2 regions of the Cytobacillus sp. FSL R7-0696 genome follow, and region 2 is predicted to be linked to the other one. Evidence: riboswitches for the same ligand, from Rfam matches in the RefSeq annotation. Region 2 holds a riboswitch; the other holds the start of a gene.
The links. Region 2 has a riboswitch for cobalamin ahead of MKX29_RS20770 (acyl-CoA dehydrogenase family protein). Riboswitches for the same ligand answer to the same signal wherever they lie in the genome.
Positions count from the first base shown of each region.

Region 1: another riboswitch for cobalamin. It lies ahead of MKX29_RS19035 (ribonucleoside-diphosphate reductase subunit alpha); the one in region 2 lies ahead of MKX29_RS20770 (acyl-CoA dehydrogenase family protein).

Region 1 is NZ_JBBOWA010000001.1:3,676,895-3,693,670, forward strand. It holds gene MKX29_RS19000 (alanine/glycine:cation symporter family protein) at 1-648, shown strand, start outside; gene MKX29_RS19005 (Rrf2 family transcriptional regulator) at 929-1,372, opposite strand; gene hmpA (NO-inducible flavohemoprotein) at 1,547-2,701, shown strand; gene MKX29_RS19015 (H-type small acid-soluble spore protein) at 2,964-3,146, shown strand; gene MKX29_RS19020 (metal-sensitive transcriptional regulator) at 3,290-3,625, shown strand; gene copZ (copper chaperone CopZ) at 3,639-3,848, shown strand; gene MKX29_RS19030 (heavy metal translocating P-type ATPase) at 3,932-6,352, shown strand; cobalamin riboswitch at 6,884-7,061, shown strand; gene MKX29_RS19035 (ribonucleoside-diphosphate reductase subunit alpha) at 7,227-9,434, shown strand; gene MKX29_RS19040 (ribonucleotide-diphosphate reductase subunit beta) at 9,460-10,500, shown strand; gene MKX29_RS19045 (response regulator transcription factor) at 10,596-11,270, shown strand; gene MKX29_RS19050 (HAMP domain-containing sensor histidine kinase) at 11,267-12,649, shown strand; gene MKX29_RS19055 (hypothetical protein) at 12,793-13,191, shown strand; gene MKX29_RS19060 (hypothetical protein) at 13,324-13,659, shown strand; gene MKX29_RS19065 (aromatic acid exporter family protein) at 13,993-14,988, opposite strand; gene MKX29_RS19070 (S9 family peptidase) at 15,293-16,776, shown strand, end outside.
Region 2 is NZ_JBBOWA010000001.1:4,059,203-4,075,978, reverse strand. It holds gene ilvD (dihydroxy-acid dehydratase) at 1-1,107, opposite strand, end outside; gene MKX29_RS20830 (FadR/GntR family transcriptional regulator) at 1,241-1,915, opposite strand; gene MKX29_RS20825 (hypothetical protein) at 2,213-2,407, opposite strand; gene MKX29_RS20820 (hypothetical protein) at 2,404-2,607, opposite strand; gene MKX29_RS20815 (protein phosphatase 2C domain-containing protein) at 2,750-3,556, opposite strand; gene MKX29_RS20810 (HAD family hydrolase) at 3,696-4,361, opposite strand; gene MKX29_RS20805 (sulfurtransferase) at 4,631-5,533, opposite strand; gene MKX29_RS20800 (NADH:flavin oxidoreductase) at 5,935-7,059, opposite strand; gene MKX29_RS20795 (hypothetical protein) at 7,199-7,573, opposite strand; gene MKX29_RS20790 (DUF2294 domain-containing protein) at 7,612-7,959, opposite strand; gene MKX29_RS20785 (enoyl-CoA hydratase/isomerase family protein) at 8,348-9,394, opposite strand; gene MKX29_RS20780 (CoA-acylating methylmalonate-semialdehyde dehydrogenase) at 9,417-10,874, opposite strand; gene MKX29_RS20775 (NAD(P)-dependent oxidoreductase) at 10,871-11,782, opposite strand; gene MKX29_RS20770 (acyl-CoA dehydrogenase family protein) at 11,797-13,464, opposite strand; cobalamin riboswitch at 13,665-13,849, opposite strand; gene MKX29_RS20765 (YhgE/Pip domain-containing protein) at 14,134-15,945, opposite strand; gene MKX29_RS20760 (efflux RND transporter permease subunit) at 15,932-16,776, opposite strand, start outside.

The sequences.
Region 1 (16,776 bases), 380 kb from region 2:
ATTGTTAATGGCATTAAGCGCGGATTATTCTCCAATGGTGCAGGAATGGGGGGGGATCCGATTGCAGCTGCAACAGCGACTGTATCTCATCCAGTAAAACAAGGCTTCGTTCAGGCTCTAGGGGTATTATTTGATACTTTATTGGTTTGTTCTGCTACTGCTTTTATCATTTTATCCTCCGAAAGCTATGCTTCAGGCTTAACAGGTATCGAATTGACTCAAGCTGCGATGTCGGAACACTTTGGTACAATAGGTGGAATGTTTCTCGGTATTGCTATTTTTTTATTTGCTTTTACTTCTATTATTGGATCTTATTATTATGGTGAAGCAAACTTGAATTTCATTCATAAGAGTAAAATATTTCATCATGCTTATAAGGTAGCTGCATTAGGAATGGTCATGTTTGGTGCAATTGCTAATTTAGAAATTGTTTGGGGAATGGCAGATTTAACAATGGGTATCATGGCGCTTGTCAATTTAACCGCCATTACGATGTTATCGCCTATCGTAGTTAAGCTGTTGAAAAACTATATGCAGCAACGGAAAGCGGGCTTGGAACCGCAATTTTATCAAGAGGATATCCCTGGTCTAACAGGGGTAGAAGCTTGGCCTGTCAGAGAAAAGGAGAAAAGAAAGAAAGCGATGTAATGGAAATGAGCGAATCCTAATTTTTAGGGGTTCGCTCATTTTTTGTGCGAGGAACAAGGTTTCACTTTGTATTAATTTTTTGCGTAAGTCAGCTAATTGAGGAACTGAGCCGATAATTGTGAATGTATCTCATCTTGGATGCAATGTGATTGAAATTGCTATCAATGTTAATTTCGCTTCAATTTAGCGTTAGGTTCTCGATTGTAATAAAAATAGCGGACTAAAGGCCGCTATTTTATTATTTCATCTCCCTACTTGGTAGGAGAGAATGCACTGCTATCTAAAGTTTATTTTTAAATAAAAAGTCTGCTAATGCCGATTGATTCTTCGTTAGATCAGCTAATGTATATTGATCTAGTACTTCTAAATACGCTTTTAATGCTTTATTTAATACATGTCTTAGACCACAAACAGGTGAAATGACACAATGATTGTTATTAGTATCAAAACATTCAACTAAATGAAAATCTTCTTCGGTTTTTCTGACCACTTCACCAATATTAATATCTTTAGGTGACATCGCTAATCGAATGCCTCCATTTCTTCCTCGTATCGTCTCAACATATTGATTTTTCCCTAATTGATAGATAACTTTCATCAGATGATTCTTAGAGATTTGATATGTATCTGCAATTTCTTTAATATTTGTCAGCTGGTCTTTTTCAATTGTTGCTAAATATATGAGAACTCTTAATGAATAATCCGTGTAGTTGGTAAGACGCATTATGAATCACACCTTTTTTCTATTAATAGTTCTATTATACATATTGCTTGATATGGAACCAATTGTGACAACTTTTTAAAAGATGTATTTAAAATATTGCTTTAAATTTGGAAACGGTATATTTTAAAGATGTATTTAAAATATTGCTTTTAAATTGAAAGGGTGGAGATATTAATGTTAAAACAAGAGACGATTAAAATCATCAAATCAACCATACCCGTATTAGAAATTCATGGAACCGCTATCACAACGCATTTTTATAAACGATTATTTGCTGAACATCCTGAACTACTTAACATTTTTAATCATGCTAATCAAGAGAAGGGAAGACAGCCTAAAGCCCTCGCTAATGTATTATTTCAAGCAGCTAACCATATTGAACATTTAGAAGAATTAGCGCCGGCAGTTGCTACAATTGCTCATAAGCATCGAAGCTTAGGGGTTAAGAAGGAGCATTATCCAATCGTCGGGGAACATCTATTAGCAGCGATAAAAGAAGTTCTAGGTGATGCAGCAACAGAAGACATTATTACGGCGTGGGCAGAGGCTTATGAAGTGATTGCCGGTATCTTTATTTCCACAGAAGAAGAGTTATACAATGCATCAGCATGGGCTGGATTTAAATCTTTTAAAGTAGTAAATAAGGTACCTGAAAGTGATCTTATCACTTCTTTTTATATAGAGCCAAATGATGGTATGACTTTACCAACCCACCAACCTGGCCAGTATGTAACGATTCGGGTAAATATAGCTGGCGAAAAGTACGACCATAACCGTCAATATAGCTTATCAGGTAAACCATCAGAAAAGACGTATCGTATATCTGTCAAAAGAGAAGAACAGGGTAAAGTCTCAAACTGGTTACATGACCATGTGCAAATAGGAGACAGTTTGGATGTTAGTGCACCAGCTGGTGAATTTGTATTATCATCCCAAGCAGAGACACCCGTGGTATTAATCAGTGGTGGTGTTGGAACCACACCATTATTGAGTATGCTTCATGCATTAGAAGGGACAAAGCGAGAAGTAAGTTTCCTTCATAGTTGTAAGAACAAAAACGTACATGCGTTTGAAGATGAAGTGAAGCCGTTGATAGCAGGAATTGAAAAGGGGCGTTTCCTAGTAAAATATAGTGATGACGTGGGCAGATTAGATAGTGAGGATTTAAAGCAACATATTAGTCAAGAAGCAGAGTACTATCTATGTGGTCCTATCAATTTTATGGAAAATATGAAAGAACAATTATTGATGTTAGGTGTGGAAAATTCGCATATTCATCTTGAACTGTTTGGTCCAGCCGTTCCTCTAAAAGAAAAGATCAATATGTAAAAGAAGAGCTTTTGAAATATTTCAGTAGAAAAGAGATGAAAACTCATCTCTTTTCTGTTTATTAATTTTGCCTTTTCCCTTTCAACTTACACGATATAAGGGAATAAATTAAAATCAATCCATTGTTAAGACCTTTCATCTCTTAGTAACCTTAATTGTATATTGTCGAGAAGTCCTTCATCAACAAATGAGTTCCTTTCGAAATGTATAAAAAGGCTAAAATGTTAAAGAATATATTTATCAATTATGAGAGGTGAATCATATGGAAACAAAGAGGATAAAACAAATACTTTCATCATCGAGTGATGTAGAAGTTCAATACAATGGAACTTCTGTATGGATAGATAAGTTACATGAAGATGATAAAACAGTTACTGTTCATTTAAGAGGAATTCCTTTAGAAGAAAGAACAGAAGTAGATATTTCAGACCTTAATGAAGTGTAATTACAATTCAACATGTTAGAGTGTAGGTAGATACTGCTACCTACCTTTTTATTTATAGTGGAGAAATGAACCATATTTAAAATTTCTTTCACTTTACATAGGGTACCGGGGTATAATATAATATGTGTAAGGGAGGCGATTCAATGGGATATGAAGAAGATAAGGTAAGAGAAGAAACAATGTGCCTAGAGCATGCAGATAGACGCAGTCATCATTCAGATAAAGTAAAAAAGAATTTAGTCACTCGATTGAATCGTATCGAAGGACAAATTCGAGGTATTAAAGGTCTAATTGAAAAAGATACGTATTGTGATGATGTGATTACACAAATATCCGCAACACAATCTGCCTTAAATAGTGTCGCTAAAATTTTACTTGAAGGTCATTTAAAAGGGTGTGTCATTGATCGGATAAATGAAGGTGACGAAGAAGTGTTAGATGAATTTCTTATTACAATTCAAAAATTAATGAAAAAATAGGAGGATTTTAAACATGGAAAACGTAATTTTACATGTAGAAGGAATGTCTTGTGGTCACTGTGTGAAAGCGGTAGAAAGTAGTGTTGGTGAACTTAAAGGAGTAGACACGGTCAAAGTAGATTTAGATAAAAAAGAAGTCAAAGTTGCCTTTGATGCTTCATCTGTAAAGCTTGATCAAATTAAAGAAACAATTGATGATCAAGGTTATGAAGTTAAATCTTAATCGTGCAGCTTTGCACGATTTATTTTAAGTGTTTGTATAGGGTAGTAGGGTATAGTATTGAAAGAAAGGTGTGGTAGGAGCATATGTCTAATCAAGACGATTCTCACCAAAAAATTCATTTGCCAATTACGGGAATGACGTGTGCTGCCTGTTCTGCTCGAATAGAAAAAGGGTTAAGTAAAATGGATGGTGTAAACGAAGCGAATGTGAATCTCACTTCTGAAATAGCAACCATTTCCTATAACCCTCAAAAAGTAGGGGAACATGCATTTCAGCAGAAGATTAAAGATCTAGGCTACGAAGTTGTTTTAGAGAAAGCTGAGTTTGATATTACAGGAATGACATGTGCTGCTTGTTCGGCGCGAATAGAAAAAGTTTTAAATAAACAGCCCGGTATTGCGCAGGCAAACGTGAACTTAGCTTTAGAAACAGGTACTGTTGAATACAATCCTGAACAGGTTTCAGTTGAGGAAATCATTGCAAAGGTAGATAAGATTGGGTATAGCGCTTCGCTAAAAACAACTGCCAGCGCAAATGATGTGAGGGAACCGCATATTAAAAAGCAGCAAAGGAAATTTATCGCTGCTGCTATCCTTTCTCTACCATTACTTTGGACGATGGTTGGGCATTTTGAATTCACCTCATTCATTTTTCTACCAGATTTTTTAATGAACCCTTGGATACAGTTAATTTTGGCGACACCTGTACAATTTATTATCGGTTGGCAATTTTATACTGGTGCATATAAATCATTGAAATCTGGTAGCGCGAATATGGATGTACTTGTTGTATTAGGTACTTCTGCAGCTTACTTTTATAGTTTGTTTCTAACATTACAATCGATGAATGCAACATATGGTCATCATGTTGAGCTCTATTATGAAACGAGTGCGATTATTATTACCCTTATTTTGTTAGGGAAATTATTTGAAGCACGTGCAAAAGGAAGATCATCAGAAGCAATAAAGAAATTAATGAATTTAAAGGCTAAAAAAGCCGTTGTAGTAAAAGAAGGGAAGGAAACGATTGTCCCAGTTGAGCAAGTTATGCAAGGCGATAAGGTTATCATTAAGCCTGGTGAAAGAATTCCTGTAGATGCAGTAATCATTGAAGGACATTCAGCTGTTGACGAATCAATGTTAACAGGAGAAAGTGTGCCAGTTGATAAGAAAGCTGGTGATGAAGTAATTGGAGCAACTGTAAACAAAAATGGTCATTTAACCGTTGAAGCAACAAAGGTTGGAAAAGATTCAGCGCTGGCGCAAATTATTAAAGTAGTCGAGCAAGCACAAGGGTCGAAAGCACCTATTCAGCGGTTAGCCGATAAGATTTCGGGCATCTTTGTTCCCATTGTGGTAGCTATTGCCCTTGTTACCTTCTTTATATGGTTTCTTTTCTTGCAACCGGGTGATGTAGCTAGTGCGTTAGAAAAAATGATTGCTGTGCTCGTTATTGCTTGTCCTTGTGCACTAGGATTAGCGACACCTACTTCAATTATGGCAGGGTCTGGCCGTTCAGCAGAGATGGGTGTTTTATTTAAAGGTGGAGAGCATCTCGAGATGACACATGAAATTACAACTGTTGTGGTTGATAAAACAGGTACTGTTACAAATGGTCAGCCTATATTAACCGATATCATAGTCGAGCCTGGAACAAATGAGGCCCATTTTCTTTCCATTGTTGCTGCGAGTGAGAAGTCATCTGAACACCCTCTTGCTGAAGCCATTGTGAAAGGGTTAGAGGAGAAAAATATAGAAAAAATAAAAAGTGAATATTTCGAAGCGCTACCAGGTTATGGTATCTCTGCGAAAGTTACAGGAAAAGATGTACTGATTGGTACAGTTAGATTAATGGAAGAGAATGGGATAGACTCCTCTTGGTTCTCGAAACAAATGAAAGAATTAGAAGGTGAAGGGAAAACAGCAATGCTTGTGGCTATTAACGGTAGAGCAAAAGGCCTTCTTGCTGTAGCTGACACGATAAAAGATTCATCAAACGAAGCGATTCAAAGGCTACATGATATGGGGTTAGAAGTTATTATGATGACTGGAGATAACCAGTTAACCGCACAAGCTATTGCTAAAGAAGTAGGTATATCAAAAGTCATTGCAGAAGTCTTACCAGAAACGAAGGCAGAAGAAGTAAGAAAGCTGCAAAGTCTAGGGAAAAAGGTAGCGATGGTAGGAGATGGTATTAACGACGCCCCAGCATTAGCAACTGCCGATATCGGCATGGCTATTGGTACAGGAACAGATATTGCCATGGAAGCAGGAGACATTACACTTATGCGTGGTGATCTAAATAGTATTGCCGATGCAATCATGATGAGTAAAAAAACCATTCGTAATATTAAACAGAATCTTTTTTGGGCGTTTGGTTATAATACAATCGGTATTCCTATTGCAGCTGCGGGTTTCTTAGCACCATGGTTAGCAGGTGCTGCGATGGCGTTTAGCTCTGTGTCCGTTGTATTAAATGCACTTCGTTTGCAACGTGTAAGATAAAGATGACAAGTTACGTATGAATTTCTATAAAACATTCTATCAAAAAACTGATTGAGAAAAACAAGCTAATTAAATAGTTAGTTTGTTTTTCTCTTTTTATAGAAGGTATGTAGGAGATGGATAAAAAAATTTGTCCCTTGAGGTAAATTATTTTCTTTTTAATATGGCATATACTTATATAGATTTTTTGACCCACAACTTTACCACCATTGAATTTATTTCAATACTTCTGCGATTTTTTAATTTATTTACCAAAAAACTATTACTTTTCTGGTTTAAGCTTACTCGTTTGAAGGTAAAAAAGTAGAGTTGGTCAGCTTGAACAATTTTTAATGGATTTCAAGACTTTTTTACACAAATAAGAAATGCTATTATTTATTATGGTCTCAAATTTACCGCTAAAAGAACGAAACGTATATTTTAAATTTAGATAAAAGAAATAAATTGTATTCTATGAAATGATGTGATATGATTACTCATACAATCTCAGATACAATATATAGTTATTTTTTTACTTCTCGACAACTACATATAGTAATTGGTTGAAGGAGTCCAAATGGACTTAAAATGGGAATCCGGATAAGCCGGAGCTGTACCCGCAACTGTAAGTGTGACGAAAAGAGGAAACCACTGTTCTTTTGAAAGAATGGGAAGGCTCTTAGTAGATTGATACACAAGCCAGGATACCTGCCTTCTTAATCATAAGTTTCAATTCTTCGGGGCTTGAGAAGATGAAACGACAGTTGATGAAAAGAGTGTTATTGTACACTTGTATTTATACTGTCGTTTGATCCGCTCAAGGTGTAACTGGGGCGGTTTTTTTTATGCCTAAATTTGATAGAAATAGTTTGAAGGAGGAAGAAATTTGAAAACAATGATTGATACGACAGTCAATTTTGAACAATTATATCAACAATTCAACAACTTACCAATTAGTGCGTTAGAAAAGCGTGCGGAACAATTAAATCACTTAGAGTTAGATAGTTTCTATGATCAGTTAATACTAGAATGTCTTTCTTACATAAATGTTAATGAACCTGATTGGACATATGTGGCTGCCCATTTATATTTAAAGAAGATTTATCAACAAGCAGCGGAGAACCGAGGGTACAGTGGCCAGGCCTATGGTGATTTTCATACTTTAATTCAACAATTAAGTGATCTTGAGATTTATAGTCCTATTTTATTATCTAGTTATACAAAAGAAGAAATTGATGAATTAGGCAAAGAAATTGTCCCTGAAAGAGATCAGCTCTTTACTTATCTCGGGATTAAAATGCTTACCGATCGTTATGTAGCAAAAGATCGCCAAAAGAGAATTTTTGAGTTGCCTCAAGAACGCTGGATGGTTATTGCAATGATTCTTATGCATCAAGAAGAAAAAAATCGGTTGCAATTAGTAAAAGAAGCTTACTGGGCAATGAGTAACTTATTTATGACTGTAGCTACACCAACTTTATCCAATGCAGGTAAGAACTGGGGACAACTATCTAGCTGCTTTATCGAAACAGTTGATGATAGTCTAGATTCGATTTATGACAGTAATACAGACATTGCTGCACTATCTAAAAATGGTGGTGGAATCGGCGTTTATTTAGGTAAGATTCGTAGTAGAGGCAGTATGATTAAAGGATTCAAAGGCGCTTCATCTGGTGTGCTTCCATGGATGAAACAGCTAAATAATACAGCTGTAAGTGTCGATCAACTTGGACAAAGGCAAGGAGCAATTAGCGTTTATCTAGACGTTTGGCACAAGGATATCTTTTCTTTCCTTGATGCAAAGTTAAATAATGGTGATGAAAGATTACGTACACATGATTTATTTACCGGTGTTTGTCTACCTGATTTATTCATGGAAAAAGTAGAAGAGCGTAGTAACTGGTATTTATTTGACCCACATGAAGTTCGACAAAAAATGGGCTTCTCATTAGAAGATTATTATGATGAAGAAGTTGGTGCAGGTACTTTTAGAATGAAATATCTAGAATGCGTCAATAATGAAGAGCTATCGAAGAAGGAAATTCCTGCTATCGATATTATGAAGTCTATCATGCGCAGTCAATTAGAAACGGGAACACCATTTATGTTCTATCGGGATGAAGTGAACCGTATGAATGCAAACGCACATGCTGGCATGATCTATTGCACAAATCTTTGTACTGAAATCGTTCAAAATCAAAGTGTAACAACAAGAGTAGAAGAGTATACAAAAGATGGTAAAATTGTCATCGAGAAAACACCTGGTGATTTCGTCGTATGTAACCTGTCTTCTATTAACCTTGCCAAAGCAGTGAATGAAGCAGTCATAGAACGATTGATTCCTATTCAAGTAAGAATGCTAGACAATGTAATTGATATTAATAAAATCCCTGTTATCCAAGGGCAGTTAACGAATAAAAAATATCGCGCGATCGGCTTAGGTACTTTCGGCTGGCATCATTTATTAGCTACTAATAAGGTCGTTTGGGAAAGCCCTGAATCATTAGAATTTGCAGACCGACTTTACGAGAAGATTGCTTACTTAACGATTGAAAGTTCTATGAATCTAGCTGAGGAAAAGGGAGCCTACCCAGCATTCAATGGTTCAGATTGGCATACAGGTGCCTATTTCGAAAAAAGAGATTACCTGAATGGTGATAGCGAACTTGATTGGCAAGGACTAATGGAAAAAGTGAAAGCAAAAGGAATTAGAAACGGCTATTTACAAGCGATAGCACCTAATGCGTCAACTGCATTAATTGCAGGTAGCACACCGAGTATTGATCCAATCTTCAACAAGCAATACTCAGAAGAGAAAAAAGACTATCGTATTCCTGTAACTGCACCAGACCTAAACGCTCAAACGACGTGGTACTATAAATCTGCTTACCATATCGATCAAAAATGGAGCATTGCTCAAAATGCGAAACGTCAAAAGCATATTGACCAAGCTGTGTCATTTAATCTATATATTAAAAATACGATTAAAGCAAAAGAATTATTAGATCTTCACGTATCGGCATGGAAAAACAGGCTGAAAACAACGTATTATTTACGTTCTACTTCCACAGATATTGAAGATTGTGAATCATGCTCTAGCTGATTTCACCGAGAGGAGAATGAAATAAATGAACACTTTAAATAAACGTCCCATTATGAATCATGAAGCACCAAACCGTTCAACAGGTATTATTAATGGAGAATGTTCGAACGTTTTAAACTGGGATGATGTAAGATTTTCCTGGGCTTACCCTAAATATAAAAAGATGTTATCTAATTTCTGGACACCATTTGAAATTAATATGTCTCAAGATATTAAGCAATTCCCTGAGTTATCTGAGGACGCACAAGAAGCCTTTTTAAAGATTATCGGTTTACTAGCGTTACTAGATAGCATTCAAACTGACTATGCTGGGAAGACAGCAGATTATTTAACAGATTCTAGTCTTTCAGCGTTAATGATTATTCTTGCACAACAAGAAGTTATTCATAATCACTCGTATTCTTATATTCTTTCTTCTATTGTTTCAAAAAGTAAGCAAGATGAAGTCTTCGATTATTGGCGTACAGAACCAACATTAAGAGAACGAAATGATTTTATTACAAATGGTTATAAAGATTTTGTAAAAGAACCGACGGCGGAAAATATGTTAAAATCAATCGTTTATGATGTAGTATTAGAAGGCTTATTCTTCTATTCAGGTTTCGCTTTCTTCTATTATTTAGCGAGAAATCAAAAAATGGTATCTACATCAACGATGATTAACTATATTAATCGTGATGAACAAATTCACGTTGATTTATTTGTAAAAATCTTTAAAGAAATCTTAAACGAGCATCCTGAATTAGACACACCAGAATTGCAACAATTTGTAAAAGATACCTTTAGAAAAGCTGCAGATCTCGAAATTGAATGGGCACGTGAAGTAATCGGTGATAAAATGGATGGTATTCTTATTACTGACCTTGAAGCATACATCAAATTTTATGCCAATGTCCGCAGTAATCAATTAGGATTTGAACGACCGTTTGAAGGATTCCGTAAAAATCCACTCCGTTGGATTGTTGCTTATGAAGAGGTAGATCAAGGCAAATCTGATTTCTTCGAACAAAAATCAAGACAATATACAAAAGTGAATCAAGTCGATAATGGATTTGATGAATTATAAGTTTTATAATAAACCTTGCATATCATATGCAAGGTTTATTATTTCTTCTTAATAATTGAAGAAATGATAAGCTTTAAGAAGAAGAGGTGTTTCTTGTGAAAAAAATTTTAATTGTTGATGATGATCAACATGTTCGCTATTTAATGAAGGATAGTTTACAAAAAGAAGGCTATCAAACCACTGAGGCAAAAGATGGTCAGGATGCGATGGCAATATTAGAAACGGAAGTAGTCGATCTTGTTATTGCAGATATAATGATGCCGAACATGGATGGCTATCAACTAACAAAAACAATTCGTAGGGATTTTGACCTCCCGATTATCCTGCTTACGGCAAAGGGACAATTAGATGATAAAGCAAAGGGGTTTTCAGTCGGTACGGATGATTATGTGGTAAAGCCATTTGAGCCGAAAGAGTTATTATTCCGTGTCAATGCATTATTACGAAGATATGGAAAGGTAGGAACAACGAGTATCATGCTCGACCGATTATATATCAATAAAAAAAGCTATGAAATTGAAGTGAGCAATAAAGCCTATCTATTACCACTGAAGGAATTTGAGTTATTATATTTTCTGGCTGCTAACCAAAATAGAGTATACAGTAGACAGCAATTAATTGAACAAATCTGGGGCATTGATTTTTCTGGGGATGAAAGGACTGTTGATGTACATATTAAACGTTTACGTAGCCGCTTATCTAAGTTAGAGGTAGATGTAATCATTAAAACGATTCGCGGTATCGGTTATTCATTGGAGATAGGCAAATGAAAACACTTTACTCAAAAATTGCTCTCACAACCATTTGTATTATGCTTCTAAGTAGTGTCATTTCATTCATCTTGAGCAATGCATATTATCAACAATCATTAAAGCCTAAAAACGATGCCAAAGTGACAGAGATGGCGAAAGCTACGATTACCTTCATGGAGGAGAATCCACAAATCAATAAGGAACTATATCTTACAAATATCAGCTCTTTTGGTTATCAAATATTTGTAACTGATGGTCTTGGAGAGGAATCTTTTTATGGAGCGGAGTATCGCGATCATAATTTAAGTAGTGCTGCTGTTCAACAAGTTTTGAATGGTCGGATTTATCACGGTATTAACCTTTTTCCACATGCTACATTTGTGACCGGTTTTTTTGCTAACGAACTTAAAAATACTGTCGGTGTACCATTTACTTATCAAGAGAGGGAGTATGCTCTTTTTCTCAGACCTGATATTTCCCTTTTATTTAGCGAAATGCACATGATGTTTGCTTGGTTATTGATTGGTATCCTCTTATTAAGTATTTTATTCGTGTTCATCAGTACAAAGTATATTGTAAAGCCGATTAGAAAGTTAAATGAAGCAACAACAGTGATTGCTAATGGAGCGTACAGTATTGAGTTACCTACTAATAGAAAAGATGAAATTGGTTCTCTCACTCAAAGTTTTATGAAAATGACGAAAAAATTAGAAGCAGCAAATGAAATGCGCAAAGAATTTATTACAAATATCTCACATGATATTCAATCCCCTTTATCTAATATAAAAGGTTACTTACATCTTTTTAAGGAAAAGAAAAGAACAGATGAAGAAATGAATCAAATGACAATGATGGAAGAAGAAGTAACCCGTTTGTCTGATTTAACAAATCAATTATTATTATTATCTTCTATCGACTATAGGAAAGATATGGTTAATATCGTTTCATTTAATATGAGTGAACAACTAAAGTCAGTGATTAAACAATATCAGTGGCATTTAGAAGACAAAGGCATGATGCTAAGTTATTCATTGCCTGATTGTATGATCGAAGGGGACCCCTCCTTGCTCTATTCTGTTTGGGAAAATTTACTCACAAATAGCATTAAATATGGAAAGGAAAATGGAGATATTTCCATCATTCTTAAAGAAGAGGGGGGCTGGATAAAAGTACAAATTCAGGATAATGGTATTGGTATGAATCAGGAGGAAATGAAAAAGGTTTTTAATCGTTTTTATCGTTCCGACCTTTCTAGAAATCGTTCCATTGCTGGTTCTGGGTTAGGACTTTCCATTGTTTATTCAATCGTAGATCTTCACCAAGGAGAAGTACGAGTCGAAAGTGAAGAAGGAGAAGGAACGATTTTTACAATTATGCTACCAAACCAATCGAATTAGCAAAACAATTCTATTGTAAACCATTGTTCATACTCCGTTCATATTCATTCTATAACCTTATTTTGTCAGTCATAAAAGGTGAGATAGGACATATGATGACAAAATAAAATCAAATGAATGAAGATGAAAAGGGTGAGTGTCAATTGAATAAATTTAGCAAAATATTACTTAGGTTTTCTGCTATCTTTGCAGTGATAGGTGCTTTTCTAGGATCACATATGGCCGGAGCAGGGAGTTATGCCTTCAAACCCATCCATGCCCATAGTTTAGTTGTTGGCTGGCTATCACTTTTCGCATGGGCGGTATATTATCAATTATTTACTCCGAAGCTAAGATTCCTTGCAAAATTACATGTCACTACTGCCATTATCGGCACAATTGGTTTAACCGCTGGAATGGCAATGTTTATCTTTAAACCAGGTTTTATGCCAGAGATGATTAATACGGTTTTTTATATTGTTGGAGGAAGTATCCTATTGATTAGCTTTGTTCTTTTCTTATTACTTACTTTTACAAAACATGAAAGTGAGATAAAAAAATAGCTTTCAGCTGTAGGTTTTAGAAAAAATAAATGACGCTTAGTAATTGATATATGAAGGGTGAGTTCTTCTTGTTGACTTCATACCAATAGGGGTATAGAATATGAGGGTGAATATAACATCCTAGGAGGAAAAATGCTTACGTTTATTAGTATACTCTTAATCATTTTACTTTTGACTTTTATATATAGTAGATATTTGCCGGTATTTGGTGTGAAGGCACAAGTGTTACAAGACAATCAAGAAAGCGATGTTCGGATTGTTGATGTGAGGGACTATAATGAAAAAGTAGATCAGGCTCATCATCGTCTGCATATTCCAATTGCTTATCTCCATCGCTTTTATCATGAAATCGATGGAAAGAGCGTACACGTTATTGCTTCATCAAAAATAGAAAAAAACATGAGCATTCGATTTCTTAGAAGAAAAGGATATAAGGTGTCAGGGTACACACTATGCAATGAATGTTGAACAATATAAATATAGAAAAGAGTGCCACAGATTAAGTGATCTGTGGTTTTTTGTTGAATTGTAAAAGAGGATAATAGGGAAATTCATTTTTTCCTAAAGCTGTAAGAAGAGTGGTACAAGGGGCGGATTCTTGCTTTTAGAAAAAGCCCCAAGAATAAAAGTAACGTAAATGAGAGAAACACTGCTCTCAGAGGAAACCCCAAGAGTGAGTGCGCCTTAAAAGTAATAGTTCCTTCTCATAACGGAAAATAACAGTTACTAACTACATTTAAATTTTAAATAAGGCTGCAAAATAAAATCCTCTTCTGTACCATACGCTCTCATAAATACATCTTAAGTACTCGTGTTTTCTACATTCATTATTCTCTCATCTAGTTTTCTTAACTTTTCTTCATTCATTTGATACTGCATGATGAGCTGTTGTATGGCGAGCATATTTTCCTCGATTTTAAGGTGGTTGTCATTCAATGTATATTGTGTCCTTAAATGGAAATAGTCCTCTTCATTAGGTTGCTTGGATGGCTGTTTCAGATGCAGTATAGTATCTTGCAATAATCGCATTAAGTAGGGTGAAGGTGTAAGCTCTTTCAAAGAAAGGTTTACAAGCTGGAATAAGTGGATAAACGCTTGTTTTATGATAGTTAAATGCCTTTCTTTCTGCCTTAGGTAAAATACATCCTTCCTAGAAAATTTATGAAAGCGCCATTCATCTTTTTGATATTGTATCAGCTGTTGGTAATGAGCTATTTCTTCCTCAATCTTTGCAATGACTTGTTTGACCTCGTTTCTGCTGCTATTTCCTTGTTTGATGTTGTTTGTTACATATACAAGAATATTTTCCATACGATTCAATAACTGTGTAGACGTTTTGCTTATTTTTACTAAATAATTCGGGGGTAAAATAAATATATTTACACAAGTTGAAATTAATAAACCTAGCGTCGTACCTCCAAGTCTCATTAACAATGTTGCCATATAAGCTTCTTGTACAATTGAAATCATGGCCATACCGGTTAAAGCGGCTACAAGTAGACCATCTTCTAGCTTTAACTTCGTACATATCATCAAAGTGAAAACGGCTGTTAGTGCGTAAGCCAACGAACTATCTGAAAAGATAAAGGTAAATAAAACGGCGAAGGAAGCTGCTATAGAAGAAGCTTGAAATCTTGCTGGTGCTTTGCGAATGGATTCTTTCGCCGTAGGCTCAATCGTAACGAGAGCGGTAATGACTGCAAAGGTTGGTGGCCATGTGAATAGCTGACATAGAAATGCAGTAATAAAGACAGAAATGCCTGTTTTGAAAATTCGCCCTCCAAATAGTCTAATCATAGTTAGTATCCTCTTTCTATATGCCTTACATTTATAATGAAGGAAGTTTAAAATAAACACGCTGCATTAACAGAATGACCAATTGAACCTTTTTCAATCAAAAGAAAGAAAAAATAAATAAAAAAGAAGGTTCATTTGTACATCCTCCTATCGGTATTTTGAGCATTTACGGCGAAATTATTGCAAACAAGTAGATTTGAAATAAAAATGTCATACTATGTTCGCTTTTGTTTGGTTTTAATTGGTAAAATAGAGTGTGGTATACTGAATAATAAGAATAATCTATTAATAGGAGGGCAACTCTATGATTCAATTTCCAAAACCCGAGATGGATCAGTTTCTAAAAACGTTAAGCATTAATGATTTTGTCGTTAATTCCGATGAGTCCCAAGTAGTGTTTAGTACAAATTTAAATGGCTACTATAATTTATGGGCAATGAATTTGCCACAACAATTTCCAGTTCAGTTAACATTCAAAAATCAAGTGTGCATGGGGCTTCTCTATGATAAGAGTGGCAAATTTATACTTGCGGGTTTTGATCAAGATGGGGATGAGTGTGCGCAATATTATGCAGTCCATCCAAGTGGTGGTAAATTGAAACAACTAATCAATAATGAAAAAACGAGGAATTTTAATCCCTTATTATCAAAAGATGGCCAGTATTTATATTATAGTTCGGCTAAAAATAACCCAACTTATTTAAATGTTTATAGATATCATATAGAAACAGAGCAAGAAGAACTTTTCCTAGAGGGTAAAGAAGGTATGACGTTTCTAGATGGTTGGAGTCCAAATGAAGAGAGTTATATTTCATCTACTGTATTTGCCAATACGCATTCTCTCGCTTATGTACATACGGAACGTGAAAAGCTTTGTTTAACTGAAAAGGAGGAAGAGGCGCATACGGTAACTGGATCTTTGTTTACCGCGGAAGACACGATTTATTTGATCACCAACTTTAAAGAAAATTTCACTTATTTGGCTGAATTTAATATCGTGACAAAGCAATTTCGTAAAGTCGTCGGGCTTGACCATGAAAGTTTCTCATCCATTCATTATGATAAGAGTAATCACATCATCTATTTAACTTCTGAAAAAGGAGTGGAGGATTATCTTTATGCTTATTCATTAGATCATAATTCCTTACAAAAGGTAGAAATTCCTTGTGATATCATTGAAAAATTAGTTGTTCATGACTCAGGAAATTTATATCTTTTAGGAAGAAGCGCTATTAAACCGCACAATATTTATCAATTGAAAAAGGGTGAAAAGTGGAAGCAGTTAACTGAATATCGCGTACCAGGTGTGGAAGAATCTGAGCTTGTCGAGCCGGCAACGATTTACTATCCTTCATTTGATGATTTAGAAATTGAAGCATTATGGTTTGAAGCAAATAAAGAGGTAAATAATGGCCAAGTTATATTTTGGCCACATGGTGGACCGCAAGCCGCAGAGAGAAAATCTTTTCGTTCCTATTTTCAGTTTCTTATCAATCATGGATATAGCATCTTTGCCCCTAATTTTAGAGGATCAACAGGTTATGGCCTGTCCTTTATGAAAATGGTAGAGGGTGATTGGGGAGATGGTCCTAGGTTAGATAATATAGCTGGTATAGAGTGGCTAATTGAAAAAGGTTATACAAAGAAAGGTGACATTCTATTAATGGGCGGAAGCTACGGCGGATATATGGCGCTACTTTTACATGGTAGACATCCAGAGTATTTTAAAGCGGTGGTCGATATCTTCGGACCTTCTAATTTATTTTCGTTTATAGAATCAGTTCCCGA
Region 2 (16,776 bases):
ATTATCTTTAGGACGTATAACCTGTTCATTAGTAATATCATGTCCACTTACCAACTCACCCATTGTTTTACCTGTAATCGTTATTCTCTCTGGATGAATGGCATTTGGAATTTTCGTTAATTCATTAATGATTGCACTAATGCCCCCAGCTTTATTAATATCATCCATTGAATAATCTGACGCTGGCATAATTTTTGCTAAATATGGAACACGGGTAGCGATTTTATTAATATCTTCAAGATTATAATCAATACCAGCTTCATTTGCGATTGCCAAAGTGTGAAGCACTGTATTAGTCGAACCACCCATCGCCATATCTAAAGCAAAGGCATCATCAATGGCTTCTTTCGTAATGATGTCACGTGGTTTCACATCTTCTTCAATCATGCGAACTAAATGTTTAGCAGCTTCATAGATTAACTCTTTTCGTTTCGCACTTGTTGCGACAATCGATCCGTTACCGGGAAGAGCGACACCTAGCATTTCCATTAAGCAGTTCATTGAATTAGCTGTAAACATCCCTGAACAAGACCCACATGTTGGACACGCATTATTTTCAATATCATTGAACTCTTCTTCTGTCATTTTTCCTGACTTAAAAGCTCCTACTCCTTCGAAAACAGATGTTAATGAAAGTTGTTTTCCGCTTGCACTCGTTCCTGCTTCCATCGGCCCACCTGAAACAAAGACGGAAGGGACATTTGTACGCGCGGCTGCCATTAACATACCAGGAGTGATCTTGTCACAGTTTGGAATATAAAAGACGCCATCAAACCAGTGGGCATTAATAACGGTTTCCGCACTATCAGCAATTAACTCTCTGCTAGGTAAGGAATAACGCATACCAATATGCCCCATGGCTATTCCATCATCAACACCGATTGTATTAAATTCAAAGGGAATGCCACCTGCTTCAATGATTGCTTCTTTAACCACATCTGCAAATTCTCGTAAATGAACATGTCCAGGAATAATATCAATATATGAATTACATACACCAATAAATGGTTTCTCTAAATCTTTTGCTTTTACTTTTCCTGTCGCATATAAAAGACTACGGTGAGGAGCTCTATCTACTCCAAGTTTAATCGTATCGCTTCTTCTCATTTACAACCACACCTTCAATTTTCATTATTTTGATTATTTGTATAATGTATTGTAAAACGTATGTTGTCTGCTGTCAATAACGTTGTTAGACAAAAAGAGCATCTTTTATAAAAAGATGCTCTTTTTTGCTTTTTTATTCAATTCCTAATTCACTCATTGCATGTAATATATGAATTTTCATCGCACTTCTTGCTCCCTCAGGGTTACGATTCTTCATAAAATCCATAATCATTTGATGATCATTCAATGTATCTTTAATTGCAACTTCTTTTTCGACTGATAAAATCACCCCTTTATCGATGGCTTGATAAATGACAGGCATGAGCTTTTCCATAAATTCATTATGGGTCGCTTTAACAATTGATTGATGAAATTTCTGCTCTTCAGCCGTTCGATCTTGCTTCTTTTTAATCTTCTCTTCAATTTGTAATCCATAATCGATAATTCTTTTCATTTCTTGGTCACTTGCTCGAATGGTCGCATAGTATGCAGCTTCTGGTTCAAATATTAAGCGCATTTCATACAAATCTTTCGCATTAATTTTTGCATCTGTAAGCAATCCGAAATGTTGCATATGGTCAATATCCAAAGCTTCTTTTATAAAAGTCCCTCTACCTCTTTTGATTTCGACAATGCCATTTGTAACAAGGATTCTAATCGCTTCTCTTAAAGTAGTTCGACTAATATTCAATTCTTCCGATAATACATTTTCGTTAGGTAGCTTATCTCCAGGTTGAAAACGTTTCTCAATGACAATCATAGAGATAATGTCATCAGCGATGGAATCGGATAATCTTTTTTGAGTCATATATTTGTCCACACCTTATTTAGTATTAATATAGAATATAGTGTAAACGATCATTTATGTAAATGCTTATTTTTTGCGAAATGAAAAACCATGAATGCTGTTGGGTTATATAAAAGTTTGATCAAATGCACGTCTTATTATGTTAATTTCCCAAATATAAAAGAGCCTGTTTTTGAAAAAAAGTTTGATAAAAACAGGCTCTTTAAACATTTTACGAAGACGATTTTTATAAAAAAAGTTTGATCATTTTCTACCTTTGTTGCTCAACAATCGCGCCCTATAATTGAATAACCTTTTTTAAATATTACGTATTTTATTTCCTTCTACTAAGGCTTTCAAATTTTCTAAAGAGGTAGCAAAACCTTCCGAATTCATTGTTACTCTTGTTCCATTGGATTCATCTTTTAATGTAATTGATATTAGAATTTGTTGTGAATCTAAACGAAAGGCAAATTCCTGATAGGTAACAACATTCTCAATTGTTAAGGTCATTGGAAGTTTCTTGTAAGGTTATTATGTACACTAGGTATTAACGTAAAAGTAATTTTCTCACCAACATTCAGACTAGGAATTTCCCAAGGTGAACCAGGTGCATACCACTGTGAAAGTTTATCTTCATTTATTATTGCGTTCCAAACTTTCTCTTTCTTGCTAACAATCCAAACAGAACTCTTATCTTCTTCATTACCCATAATTCTTACCCTCCCTTAATTTGAATTAATTATTTTAAGCCTTATACAAAAGTAATGTCCTATTGCTTAATACCAATTATTTCAAAATATACAAACTAACTCAAATCATTTAAGAGAGCTTTCCTTGTTCTTGAAAAGCGCCCTATTGCGGAATATCACTAGGTAAAGTAGCTGAATTGTTGATAGTTACTTTCCATGAAATTATTGTGGTACTATCACGTACATTATTTTCCTTAATTTCTTCTAATAATCTTTTAACACCATATTGATTGGTTATCCCTTCGAAGGTATTAAATATTTCAAATGGGTTGTCAAAATTAGTATTTGGGCACTCAATAAGCCCATCTGTTGTTAAGAAAATATGATTTTCTCCTTTCCGTAATTCTTTCCTTCCAGAACTGTAACAAGGTACAGCTAAATTAAAAGTATTCTTTTGTCCTACCCACTCATAAAAACTTCTATGATTCTGTTGAAATTCTCCTAGTGCTTTAAGTTCAGGATGAAACAAATAAAGAATGCAATCTCCTATCGATAGCCACCAAAGGAATTTTCCTTTCCTAACAACAAATAGGCAAGCAGTTTCTCCTTGGACATTTTGATTAGCTTCTCGAAAGCTTTGACCCTTAAAAATATTTAGAATGAAGGTGGATATGGTGTCGAAAGCTTCTACTGTCTGCATTTTTAAGATTTGTTGCACTGAGTCTCTTTCTTTTTCAAAGGTTTTAAGAACTAATTCTGCACTTTGTGCTGTATTATGAGCATCAAGAATAATAACAAACTCCCAATCTTCTTCTTGATTAACCCAAATTAAACATCCATCTTCATTCTTAAATTGCCCAGTTGAAGAGTTACCACCAAAATGACCTATTACAATATCGTTGTTCAACAATTCAGTGTGAACTTCATCTACATAATGTTTTTGGCTTCCTACCCATTGATAACCACTCATGATTAATCACCTTGTATTCATATTGGTCAACTATTTTTTAATATACAAAAGAAAATAAAACGATTTATAACCTAAGAAAAGCACCCTTTTCATGCAGAATAGCTGCCAATTCCTTATTTCGGAAATATAATTTCGTTATTTATCCAACTTTACTTGCTATTAAAATATCTGTTATCTCGTCAACACAATTAACTATATGTGTAGGGTTAGTATCACTTAATTCTTTAAATGAACCATATCCATAAGTTACTCCGATAGAGTCAATACCAATATTATTTGCACCAATCATATCGTCTTTTCTGTCACCAATCATAATAAAATCATCTAACCTATGCTCATTGTACTTATCAAGTATGTATTGAATAATTTCAGTTTTTGATGTTCGTGTTCCGTCTAGATTACTTCCAACAACAAGATCAAAATAATGGTCAATGTTAAAATACTTTAGTATTTGTTCAGAAAATACAGTAGGCTTTGAAGTTGCAACAACTAAAATATATTGTTGTTCTTTTAATGATTTTAGTAGAAAAGGAATTTCCGAATATAGGTCATTCTCAAACATACCCTTATCCTTGAACCTTTCCCTGTAAAAATGAATTGCCTTTTGTGTACTTCCTTCATCAAAGTCGTAATATTCAGCAAATGACACTTGAAGTGGTGGACCGATAAAACATTCAAGTTTATTGATATTAGGTTCATCAATGTCCATTTTCTTTAACGCATATTGAACAGATTTAGTTATACCTATTTTTGGGTCTGAAAGTGTTCCATCTAAATCAAATAAAATTATCTTATATTTGTTCATATAAAGCTTCCTTTCTGTATCAATTACCTTCCTCATTTTACCATAAAAACTCAGAATTATTTAAATTTATTATCAAACTGTCCCGTTTACTCGATAATTCTTGCTCCATTAAATGGCCCGATTGCTGAACAAAAAGTCCTGCATCAATACAGGACTTTTGATCAAACTTTATTATAAGTTATCAAACTTTTTTATAAATTATCGAACTTTTTTACAACTTATAAATTTTATTTTAAATCAACAAATGCGAGAACATTCGTGGAAAGAATTTATTCATTATTGGTTGTTACTAGTGGCGCGTTTTCGTCTTGCACCCATTCTGTCATGGAACCATCGTATACAGCGACATCTTTACGGCCTAGTGTATATAGAATGAAAGCATTCCATGTAGCAGCAATCCCACCGCCACAATATGTGATGACTTTTTTAGATTGATCAAATACACCGGTCGGCTCAAAAATTTCACGTAATTTTTCTTCATCTTTAATGAGAAGTGATTCATCATCTGATAAGTCGGCAAAGAAGACATTTTTACTATTAGGAATATGACCGGGACGACCGTAAGTGTTTTTCTTACCACTAAAGACATCTGGTGATAAACAATTCATAATAATCATGTTTGGATCATCTATCGCTTTTTTGACATCTTCTTTTGTAGCTAATAATTCCCGTCTTCTTCTACCATTAAAAGTTGCTTTTGGATAATATTCAATCCCAGACTTAATTTCTCTACCTTCTTCTTTCCATTTTCTAAACCCGCCGTTTAAGATTGAGACATTATCAAATCCTTCGAAGCGAAGTTGCCACCAAACACGTGATGCCCAATCAGATGCGGCATTCGGGGAGCCGACTTCAGCGATTTTGTCATAAATAATCACATGCGTACCATCACCAACACCCAATTTTTCAATCCCTTCTACGAACCTTTCTCGAGATGGCAATGTAAATGCTTTTGGATCATCTGGGTTTGCTAATTCGTTTACTACATCCGCATGCACAGCACCCGGAATATGCTCTTCTTTATATGCGTCTCGTCCGTTCGTTACAGAGTAAAGTCCATCACCATCTGGTAACTTTAAGAAAGTCGTCGCGTCTAGTATGCGGATATTTTCATCATTTAAATGTTCCTCTAACCATTGGGTTGAAACAATTGGTGGAATCGTTTTGGTCATACTCTTCTCTCCTCTTTCGATTTTTGATTAATATAACATTATACCCATCTGTTTACAAGGAATTAGGTTTGCAATGTTCATTTTTATGAAACAAACCATTATATTTTCATATTCCCTATTTACAAAGGTTAGAAACATTGATAAAAGCTTTATCATAGAAATCATTATTTATGAAAGCTTTCGAGCAAAAAACAATCTCCCGAAACCTGTTCATTGAATGGAGAGAATGAAATGAAGTAAAGACATTCGACATTCATACCAATAATTATAAGAAAATATCTTTTCGATTCGTCTCTACATTACAACTCAATCTTGCTACATAAGGCCCTCCTTTATGGAGGAAAGAAACAACGGGAAAAAAACCGATTCTTATTTTAATCGGTTTTTAAAATAATTTCCTATTAATAGAGGGTGCCTTCTGCTTCTTTTGTATAAATTTTCACCTGATCAAGTGCCCCATCTTTTAACTTAGTTACCCATTCTGGATCTGCAAGTAGGGCACGACCGATTGCCACGTAATCATATTCACCAGCATTCATTTTTTCATCGACAATTTTAAGATTTTTTTCAATGGTGATTTGTGCATTGTCTTCACTACTTAAATATGCGCGATTAATGCCAATGGATCCAACTGCAATTGTTGGTTTTTGTGTGATTTTCTTTGTCCAAGCAGCCAAGTTATATGTAGGGTGTTCATCTACAAATTCTGGTTCCCATATGCGTCTTGTTGAACAATGAAAAATATCTACACCCGCTTCAACTAAAGGTAATAATATGGTCGCAAGCTCCTTACTATTATTCGCTAACTTGGCTTTGTAATCTGTACCCTTCCATTGAGAATAGCGGAAAACAATTGGAAAATCGGGACCAACACTTTGTCTGCATGCCTTAACGACCTCTGCTGCAAATGTAGAGCGTTCCTGTAGGTCTCCACCATACTGATCTGTCCGTTTATTAGTCAGTTCCCAGAAAAATTGATCAATTAGATAACCGTGAGCTCCGTGTAATTCGATGCCATCAAATCCAATCTCTTTGGCAGATTTAGCAGCCTTTGCATACGCATCAACTAGGTCATGTATATCTTCTTCTGTAAGTACCTTGATCTGATCAATTTTCTTTCCTTTTAACGTGATGCCTGAAGGACTGACAGGCGGTGAATCGATGTTAGGTAGACTCCCGGCTTTTCTTGCTGCACCAACATGCCATAATTGTGGAATAATCTTCCCGCCGGCTTCATGTACTTGAGCTACTACATTTGCCCAACCTTTTAGTGCATCCTCGCCATAAAAAAGGGGAATTGTTTCACCAGCAACTGCTGATGGATGATCAATCGCTGTGCCTTCAGTAATAATAAGGCCTACACCATTTTCTGCTCTCCTGCGATAATATTGTGCTACCTTTTCATCTGGTACACCATTTGGTGAGAACCCTCTTGTCATTGGTGCCATTACTACCCTGCTTTTTAATTGCCCATTTCCAAATGACACCTTTTCCAATAAACTATGCCCTGCAGTTTTTTCTACCATCTTTATCACTCCTTGCTTTCATTTTACAAAGAATGATAACAAATACAAGTAAAATGCTTTCAATTAACAGAATATTTTATTCATTTATCACTGCATAAAAAAACATTTCAACAAAAGGGATTGAAATGTTTTCTCTTTATTAGGAATCAGCTCTTTTAATTTCTTCAGGTTTAAAGCCATAAATAACAGAAACACCTAAATATAAAGAAAAGAAATCCAAGAACCAATTATTATTCCTTTCCTTTGTGTGAAGACAACGAAAGATCTCTTGGAACTGCATGCTTTCATTTGCCTTCACCACGGGGGTGATTCCGAAATATTTAATTACCGTATCTAAATTTAAATGTTTTGCAATCTTCAAAACATCCTCTAATAGTGAATAATAGATTGCGATTTCCTTTTCCTGAAATAGTTTAATCATTTGCGTATTTAAGTTAGTTAATAATAACCGTCCTTCTTCTTCATTCACAACAGGAACTTGATTTAACATTTCTTTTATATCGATTTTAATCACCTATTTTTCCAATTTTAATCATCTTAAAGAGTTGAGAGTTATACTTGCAAAGGTTTATCAAAAACATAAATCGTCATCGCAATATCTTTTTCCAAATCAATATCAGTAAAAATATTGATTAATTGAGCACCAACGAGTACTTCAAGTTTTTCAACCTTTTCTTTATCGCTATATAATTGTTTGATAAGGGTTGTTCGAGCTTCATGGACTACTTGGTAGCCTTTCGTTGATTCAATCATGAACTTCTCGACATTTGTTAAGTTCCCTTTCATTTCCGTAATCGCCCAACAGCCTGTAAATTTTGTAGTCATTTCTCTTGGTCCATTGCCTACATGTTTTTTTCGAATTTCTCTTATAATCATATTGAATTGATGTTCGATATTCATTAAAAGCGTCCTCCAATAATAAAGTCACAGTTTTTCCAAGGTAAGTGTATAGTGAAAATGTAATCTTATGGTCCTCATGTGACCATTTGTTAAACCTATTTCTCTATGCATAAAATAAGCCCGCCATAAAATAGTTTGTTTTCATAAACTATTTTATGGCGGGCTAATAGCAAAGCAGCAGAAGCTACTCGTTATCCATCTCACCATTCACCTATTATTATATAGTAATAGGCAATCTCTTTACCTATTAGCCATATATTACTTATATAAGTATAATTTCTTTCTTGAAAAATATCAATATTATAGAAAAAAATTGCTTTCTCTTCTATTTGATATGGTAATAAACTCATGCCCTTGCTGTTTCATTTGATTTTCGTTAAGAGTTAGCTTACTTTTTTTGAAAGAATCCCTCAACATGTTGAGATGTAAAATCGGATAATTGTGCAAAGTCATATTGGGGATTGCGGTCTTTGTCAATGACCACTGACCGTACACCTTCATAAAAGTCACTATGGCTTAAAAAATTTCTAGCAAGTATGAAGTCTGTTTCTAAGCAAGTTGTGAGAGATTGTTCTTCACCGTCAATCAGTTGCTTAAGTGTGACTTTAAGTGATGAAGGTGATTTAGATAATAACATATCACTTGTCGTTGTAGCGAAATCACTAGGATGTTCACGAAGAGAGTGTAGAATCTCTTCTAATGTTTGAAAAGAAAAGTGCAAATCAATTTCTTCTTGTAATTGTGATAACTTACTTTCTCCGCTTTCGTCGTTGGCGTACTGGTTGAGTAAATCATTCAAGTTATAATCGTGATTTACATCTAACCAATTCATATTCTCTAGATTTTCTAAGAGGGAGTTAAATTGTTCACTCTTGATGAAATAATCAGCTCCTCCTATGTAGAGAACATCAGATGCATGTATCGTCTCTGCCGTCAACGCTAAATAACGGCCAATATAGCCTGGAGCTTTGTTAAGGAAATAGGCTGCACCGACATCAGGGAAGAAGCCAATATTCATTTCAGGCATGGCCCACTTCGTCCGTTCAGTTACGATACGATAGTTTGCCCCATAAGTCAGTCCAACTCCCCCGCCCATTACAATACCATCAAGATAAGCAATAATGGGCTTTGGATAGTCATAAATTAATTGATCTAATTCATACTCCTCTTTAAAAAATTGCATTGCCAGACTTTTATTTTTTTCATTCAAGCGGGCATCGTATAAAGCTTTTATATCTCCACCTGCACACAAGCCTTTTTCTCCTGCTCCTTTGATCAGAATTATCTGTATGTGATTATTGTTTTTCCATCGCAGTAACTTTTCTTTAAGTGGTTGAACCATTGCTAAAGAAAGTGAGTTTAGCGCTTTCGGACGGTTGAGTGCAATCACACCTAACCCTTTATCATTTACTGTGAAGAGTACTTCATCTGTCATACAATCTCTCCTTCCATTTTTTTTAAAACCAACGTTCAGTTACGACTTTCTTTCTTGTATAAAATTGAACACCATCTTTTCCGTTAGTTCCTAAATCTCCATAAAATGATGATTTGTTACCAGCAAAAGAGAAAAACGCCATAGGAGCAGGTACATTCACATTTACACCAATCATACCTGCATCAATCTTCTCCCTGAAAATTTGTGCTTCTTTACCACTAGATGTATAAATAACAGCTCCATTGGCAAATTTTGATTGGTTCGTTAAGGCGATACCATCTTCAAATGTTTTTACTCTAACGACACTTAAGACCGGTGCAAAAATCTCATCTTGCCAAATTTTCATATCGGATGTTACATTGTCAAATATTGTTGCACCTACATAATAACCATCTTCTGTCGTCTCTGTATCCCTACCATCTACGATTAAATTGGCTCCCTCTGAAACCCCTGAGGCGATATATTGTAACACACGGGATTTATGAGTGTCACGAATGAGTGGTCCAACAAAATGCTCTTCAAACCGGCCATCCCCGACAGTAAGTTTTTTCGTTTCTGCTACAAGTAGGTTCATAAAATCATCTGCTATATCTTCTACAACGGCTACCACAGAACAAGCCATACATCGTTCCCCACTACTTCCAAACGCTGCGCCAATAACACCTTGAACCGTTTTTTCTAGATGACAACTAGATGTTACAACTGCGTGATTTTTCGCACCAGCTAATGCTTGTACTCTCTTTCCGTGAGCGGTGCCAGTTTGATAAACATGTTTGGCGACCGGCTCTGACCCAACAAATGAAATTGCACGAATTTCTGGATGATCTAATAAGCGATTAACCACGTCTTTTCCTCCATGTACAAGGTTTAGTACCCCTTTAGGAAAACCTGCCTCATAGAATAACTCTACGAGTCTACCAGCCAAGATCGGCGTTCTTTCAGAAGCTTTCAGTATAAATGTATTCCCACAGGCGATTGCCAGAGGAAACATCCATAAAGGAACCATCATTGGAAAGTTAAAAGGAGAAATCCCAGCAACAACACCAAGCGGATAGCGCCAAATTGAGCCATCTATCCCTTCGGCAATACTAGGAAGTGCATCTCCCATCATTAAATTAGGAGTGGAGGTTGCGAGTTCAACGACTTCAATTCCTCTTTGTACCTCACCACGCGCATCCTTTAATGTTTTTCCATTTTCCTCTGTAATAATTTGAGCGAGGTTTTCTTTTTCCTCTTTTAACAAATGAAGATATTGGTAAAGCAGACGCGCTCTATTTGGGACGGGTACTTCAGCCCACTTAGGATAGACCGCAGCAGCAGCTTTGACAGCTAAATCAACATCTTCTTTACCAGAAAGGGGGACGTAAGCAATAATTGTCCCATTCGCCGGGTTCGGTACGGCTTCCACTTCCTTACTGCTTGAATCAACCCATTCACCATTAATATGGTTTTTCATTGTTGGAATTTCTGTTTTAATCATTCCTTCATCCCCGTTTCTTTCGCATTTTTTGTTTGATCATTTTTCACTTTTTCATAAAGAACAGCCATATCTTGGCTACCATAACCCTCGTTTTCAGCATTTTTGTATATATTTAATAGTAATTCACTAACTGGCAATTGCAATTCGTGTTCCTTGGCTAAATCAAGCGCGAAACCAAGATCTTTATTTAATAGCTGCAAGGTAAAACCGGGACGATAATCTTCGTTCGCGATAAAACTTTTATAGTTTCTTTCATATATCCGACTTTGGCCGTAGCTCACATTCAACATCTCAAATAATTGTGCTAAATGAATGTTGCTTTTTTCTGCCAGATTTAAGGCTTCGCTTACACCAGCAGTATAAAAACCGATAAGTAAGTTATTGATTAATTTGACTGCAGTTCCGCTTTCAATTCGTTCATTCACATGAAAAATATTCTCTCCAAGAATATTTAACAATGGTTGGGATTGCTCGAAAGCTTGTTTAGGACCACCGACCATAATGGTTAAAGTACGATTTTCAGCACCGATTACACCCCCACTGACAGGAGCAGCAAGAAAATGAATGCTCTTCTTTTTTGCTTCTTCTGCTAATTTTTGATTCAAGCTAGGAGCAACCGTACTTGTATCAATCAGGACAATGCCTTCCCGTCCTTTTGTAATCAATCCTTCCTCACCTAAATAGATTTCTTCCACCGCTTTCATTGATGGTAAGCTTGTGAAAATAAAATTTACTTGCTTTATGATATTATTGATAGATAATCCAATCACACCTCCCGACCTTAGCAATGCCGCTTCAGCATCTTTGTTGAGGTCGACGCCGTACACTTCATTGCCTTCTGATAATAAGCTTTGCGCCATCGGTAAACCCATATTCCCTAAACCAATAAAACCGATTTTCTCACCCATCATTTAAGCTCCCTTCATTTCAGTAATTTTGGTTGATCAATAAGTATTTGTGCTAATTGCCTTTTTTTCAATAACAGATTGCTGTAGAGTGGGATTTGGTAATTTTCAATGTTTGCGAATGCAACGAATCGTTCTTTTTCATCAAGTATCGCTGCTGAAATCAGGCTAATCGTTTGTTGTTTCAAATATTGAAAGCATTGTTCGCATATAATATCAGTCGCTAAATCTTTCCACTTTTGATTTTGTTTTCGATGTTGCAGTTTTGATGTCCGCATATAAGTCGATTCCATTGTGTATAGTTCTGTGATGATATTAGCTAAAAGACGTGCATACTGCTGTTCCCTATTTATATCAATCTTTGCATTTGAAACCGCTTCCAAAGACAGCGATAACAGTTCTTTTCCTAACTCAATAAATTGGCTGTTTCTATCTTGGTGTAATGGTGTAGGGGTATTGATTGTGATATCTTTAGATGAGTGTTTGTGAAGTAAGTTTTTTGCTATGGTTAAGCGATTGATTTCGTTTGTTCCTTCAAAGATACGACTGATTCGAGCATCCCTATATAGTCGCTCAACATCGTAATCTCTCATATAACCGTATCCACCGTGAATTTGAACGGCCTCATCTGTTACATGCCCAAGCATTTCAGAGCATCGTACTTTGTTTATGGCACATTCCATTGCGAATGCTTTTAAAGAGGTGATTCCTTCATCTGTTGGAGCTTGATCAATCATATCTGCTGTGCGATAAGCGGCACTTTCACTTGCATAAATAGATGTCACCATTTCAGCTAATTTTTCTTGTATCAACGTAAATTCAACCAGCGCTCTATCAAATTGTTGTCTCTCTTTCGCATAGCTAAGAGAAAAGTTGAAGGCTTGTTTAGCTGTGCCAATATTCGAGAAAGCTAGCTTCAATCTAGCAAGATTTAATATATTCATGGCAACTTGATGACCTTTTCCTTTTTCTCCTAGTATATTAGCGGATGGCACAACGACATCTTCCAATATAAGAGTAGCTGTTGATGATCCATGAATACCCATCTTTTCTTCTTCTGCACCAATAGATACGCCTGCTATGTCTTTTTCAACAATAAAAGCAGTCATCCCGTCATTTGTTTGGCAAAATACAACAAACACATTTGCTATGTGAGCATTGGTAATCCATTGTTTTTCCCCATTTATTATCCAACTATCACTCTTGCTGTTGTAAATAGCTCTTGTTTTCGGTGAAAGTGCGTCCGATCCAGCTCCTGCTTCCGTTAAGGCATAAGCACCAATCCAATCCCCGGAGATGAGTTGTGGTAAATACTTTTGTTTTTGTGCTTCTGAACCAAAATAAACATACGGTAATGTGCCAACACCTACATGAATATTATACGAAACACTAAAAGCCCCACCGTATCCTATCTTTTCAGCTATAAGCCCGGATAATTTTTTACCAAGTGCAAACCCGCCATAATCCTCAGGTACATCAATAGCTAGTAGACCTAGTTCCCCTGATTTTTGAAACAGATTCTTAGCCACTTCATAGTTCTTTTTTTCTAATGAATCTATTTGGGGCAACACTTCATTCTTAATAAATAATTCTGCCGTTTGTGCAATGAGTTGTTCCTCTTCAAGAAAATCTTCAGGAGAAAAAATATCTCCCTTTTCTTCTAGCGTTTTTTTTAGCTTCGCCATCGTGCACTCCCTTTACATCTTTCCATCTCCTTTGATTGAGCGCTTGCTCAAATCAGTAGCAAGAAGCAAACCACCTTCAAAAAAAAACAACTCCTGTTAAAAGAAGTTGTTAAGTAACGAGTGGACAAACAAATAAACATGTGTTGAGTAATATACATGTTCTTCTATCCGCACTTAACACCCCCTATCCGCGTAGGTAATGATGTTGGCTAAAACAGGCAGGTCTCCTGGCTTATGGTCGTGGCGGATTTGTTCCTTCCCTATTCAATAATGAATAAGTGGTTATGTACAATCCGCTCGCAAATACAGTTGCGGGACAGCACCGGAGTCTAACCGGTTTCCCTTTTAAGCTTGATGAACAAGCACCTGTTTATTTAGCTTATTTAGTTTCACACTAACAATATATCAATTTTTCGGAAAATTTACAATTTATTTTTTAGAATATGTATTCTCAGCTTAAAATGATGAAAAAGTTAGGCTCTTTATCATTTTTCTTCCAACCACAATATAAGCTAGAGTCATTGATTAAATCCACTCCTACAACCCGAGTAGAAGAAAGCCTAATTCTTCATTTTGACCGATCGTTTGATGTAACATGAAAGGTTTATATAAATTTACCACCAAAAAGAGAAACACGCCTCCTAGATTGCAGTGGCGTGTTTTTCAAGTTTACTTAAATAAGTTAAGAAGTTTCTCGAAGAATCCTACTTTATCTTTTGTTTCTTTTACATCTTCTTTGTTATCTTTAATTTTAATCTTATCTGTTTGGATGACAAATTGGACTAGTTCCAACTTTTCATTATTTTTATCTGATACAAAAGAAATTGGCTCATAATCAGATTTATCATATTGCGATATCATTTCATCCACTTCTTTTGTCACCTCATCAGGAATGTCTTTAGTTGCATCATGTAATTGTCCAGTTCCATTATGAAGCGAGCCAGCTCCTTTGGTTAGTTGCTCAGCTCCAGATAGAGAACCGCTAATTCCTTCATGGATGTCACTATATGATGTACTTAATTCAGAAACACCGCCTGTATAAGCAAGTAACCCTTGGTGGAATTGATTATAGTTAGATACCATTTCTTCAACACCAGATGTCAATTGTTTTAACCCTTCATCAATGTCAATTTGAAGAATAGATTCGTCTATATTAGATGATATTGCACGAAGGTTACCTGCTGCTTCTCTCATTGATTGACTAAAGGTTGATAGCGGTTCAACCATGTCTGTAAGGTTATCTTTGGCTAGTAGTAGAACTTCTTGAGCAGCTTTTGTCCCTCTATAGGTTTCTACCAATTGATCAATTACCTCTTTATCCGCATTACTTTCATATAATTTATTTATCTCTTTATCTGAAATTTGGTTATCTGGTATCTGCTCCAGAGCACGATTGATTTGTGTTTTTACCTCATTATAATTAACAACTACTTGGTCTACATCATTTGCTGCTTGTTCTAGATTATCCGCTACCTCAGGCAGATCGATTGTTACATTCTCGAGTTCCCCAATACCACTTACGCCACTGGCTTGTTTCATCTCATCTTTAATCAAAGATAAAGTATTATTTATTTGTGCTGATCCTTCTGTTAATTGGTTACCAGACTGACTTAATTCATTTAGTCCTTTTTTATATTGTGCAGACCCACCCTCTAAAGACCGTAAGCCTGATGATAGTTCATTCATTCCTATTGCTAAGTCTCCGACACCATGATGAATGTCACCAATTGCCTCAGTTAATGAGTGAAACTCACTCGTCAATTCTTCAGTATCTGGGCTATCAATGGCAAGTGAAGCAGGTAAAGCAGATATTTGCACACCTTCTGTTTCAAAATGATTTGTTTCTGCCTCAATCGTAAATACTTCTTCCTGCTCCGGCATAACGGTAAAAGTGAGCTGCTTATCTTTGCCGGATTGTGCAACAGTGGCATTCTCGGCTTTTATCTCCTTGAATTTTTCAGTGTTCAGCGGTACGCTAATTTGCAGCATATAATTTTCAGAGAATGAAGAACGCTTACCTTCATTCGCTTCTACAGCAATTTCCATTTTTATATCGCCCGATTTACCAGCTAAATTTTCTGGTTCAACCTTTTTATTATTAAGGTAATAATTTATTGTAAAACGCCAAGGTAACTCAAAGTTATTTGGTAAGTTTCCTTGATAATAGTAATTTTCTTCTTTTGCTTGTAATGTGATCTGATCATTTTCTTTGCTAATTTTTGATGTGTCAGTTAGATTTTTAACCTTTTGGTAATTCCCAAAATCTTCTATCACACCAGGTTCTATCAGTTCAAACGAATTGACAACATATAATTCGGTTAGGTTACCGTCTGCTAGCAAGTTAGCATAAATCACTTCATTTTTGTTTGCTACTTTCCCTTTACTCATTCCGCCTTTAACTGTTTGTGATTCAGCATGTATATTCATCACAGGAAAGAAAAATAGGGAAGCAGTGATAAGCATCCATTTAATGATCTTCATGTTTTTCCTCCTTGTTACTAAAGTCCATTTGTAGAGATGTTTTTTGAATCAATTTATCACATAGTAATAATAATGCAGGTAGAAAAAGGATAACGAGTAAAAACGCGAGCAATGCTCCTCTACCTAATAATAATCCAATAGAACCGACGATTGGATTTGAAGAAGTTAGCCATAATATAAATCCGACACTAGATAAAATGGAGGCAGACACGATAATGGAAAATAATTTCTCATCAATTGTTTTTCTCATCGCTTGTTTTGGAGAAAGTTTTCCACGATTATGCTTATAAGTCTCTGTTAATAAAATGGCATAATCGACCGTTGCTGCAAGCTGTACAGTGCTAACGATGAGATAACCAATAAATACTAATGACGTATCGGTAAAATAGGGTATGGCGAGATTAATCCAAACAGAAGATTGTATTGTTAATAATAAGATAATCGGTAATGATAATGATTTGAATGTGACAAGTAACACGAATCCAACCGCGATAACGGTTAAAGTATTTACTAAAGAATTATCTTCTGTAACCGTTGATTTCATATCATAAAGTGCAACACTTTCGCCTAAAGTTAACGCTTGATTACCAAAATACTTAGTACCTATTTCCCTTATCTCTTCTACTAATTGAAAAGGAATATCTCCTTCTGTTCCTGCATCAGTATTAATGATGATTCGACTGTAATTATTGGATAAGAATTGTTCCTTTGCTTCCTCCTCTAAATATTCTTGCGGAATAGTCGAACCAACCATATTCGTGTAGCCAATTACATTTGAGACATGGTCAACCTCTTCAATAGATGCAATCATTTCTTTTTCTTTACCTATTT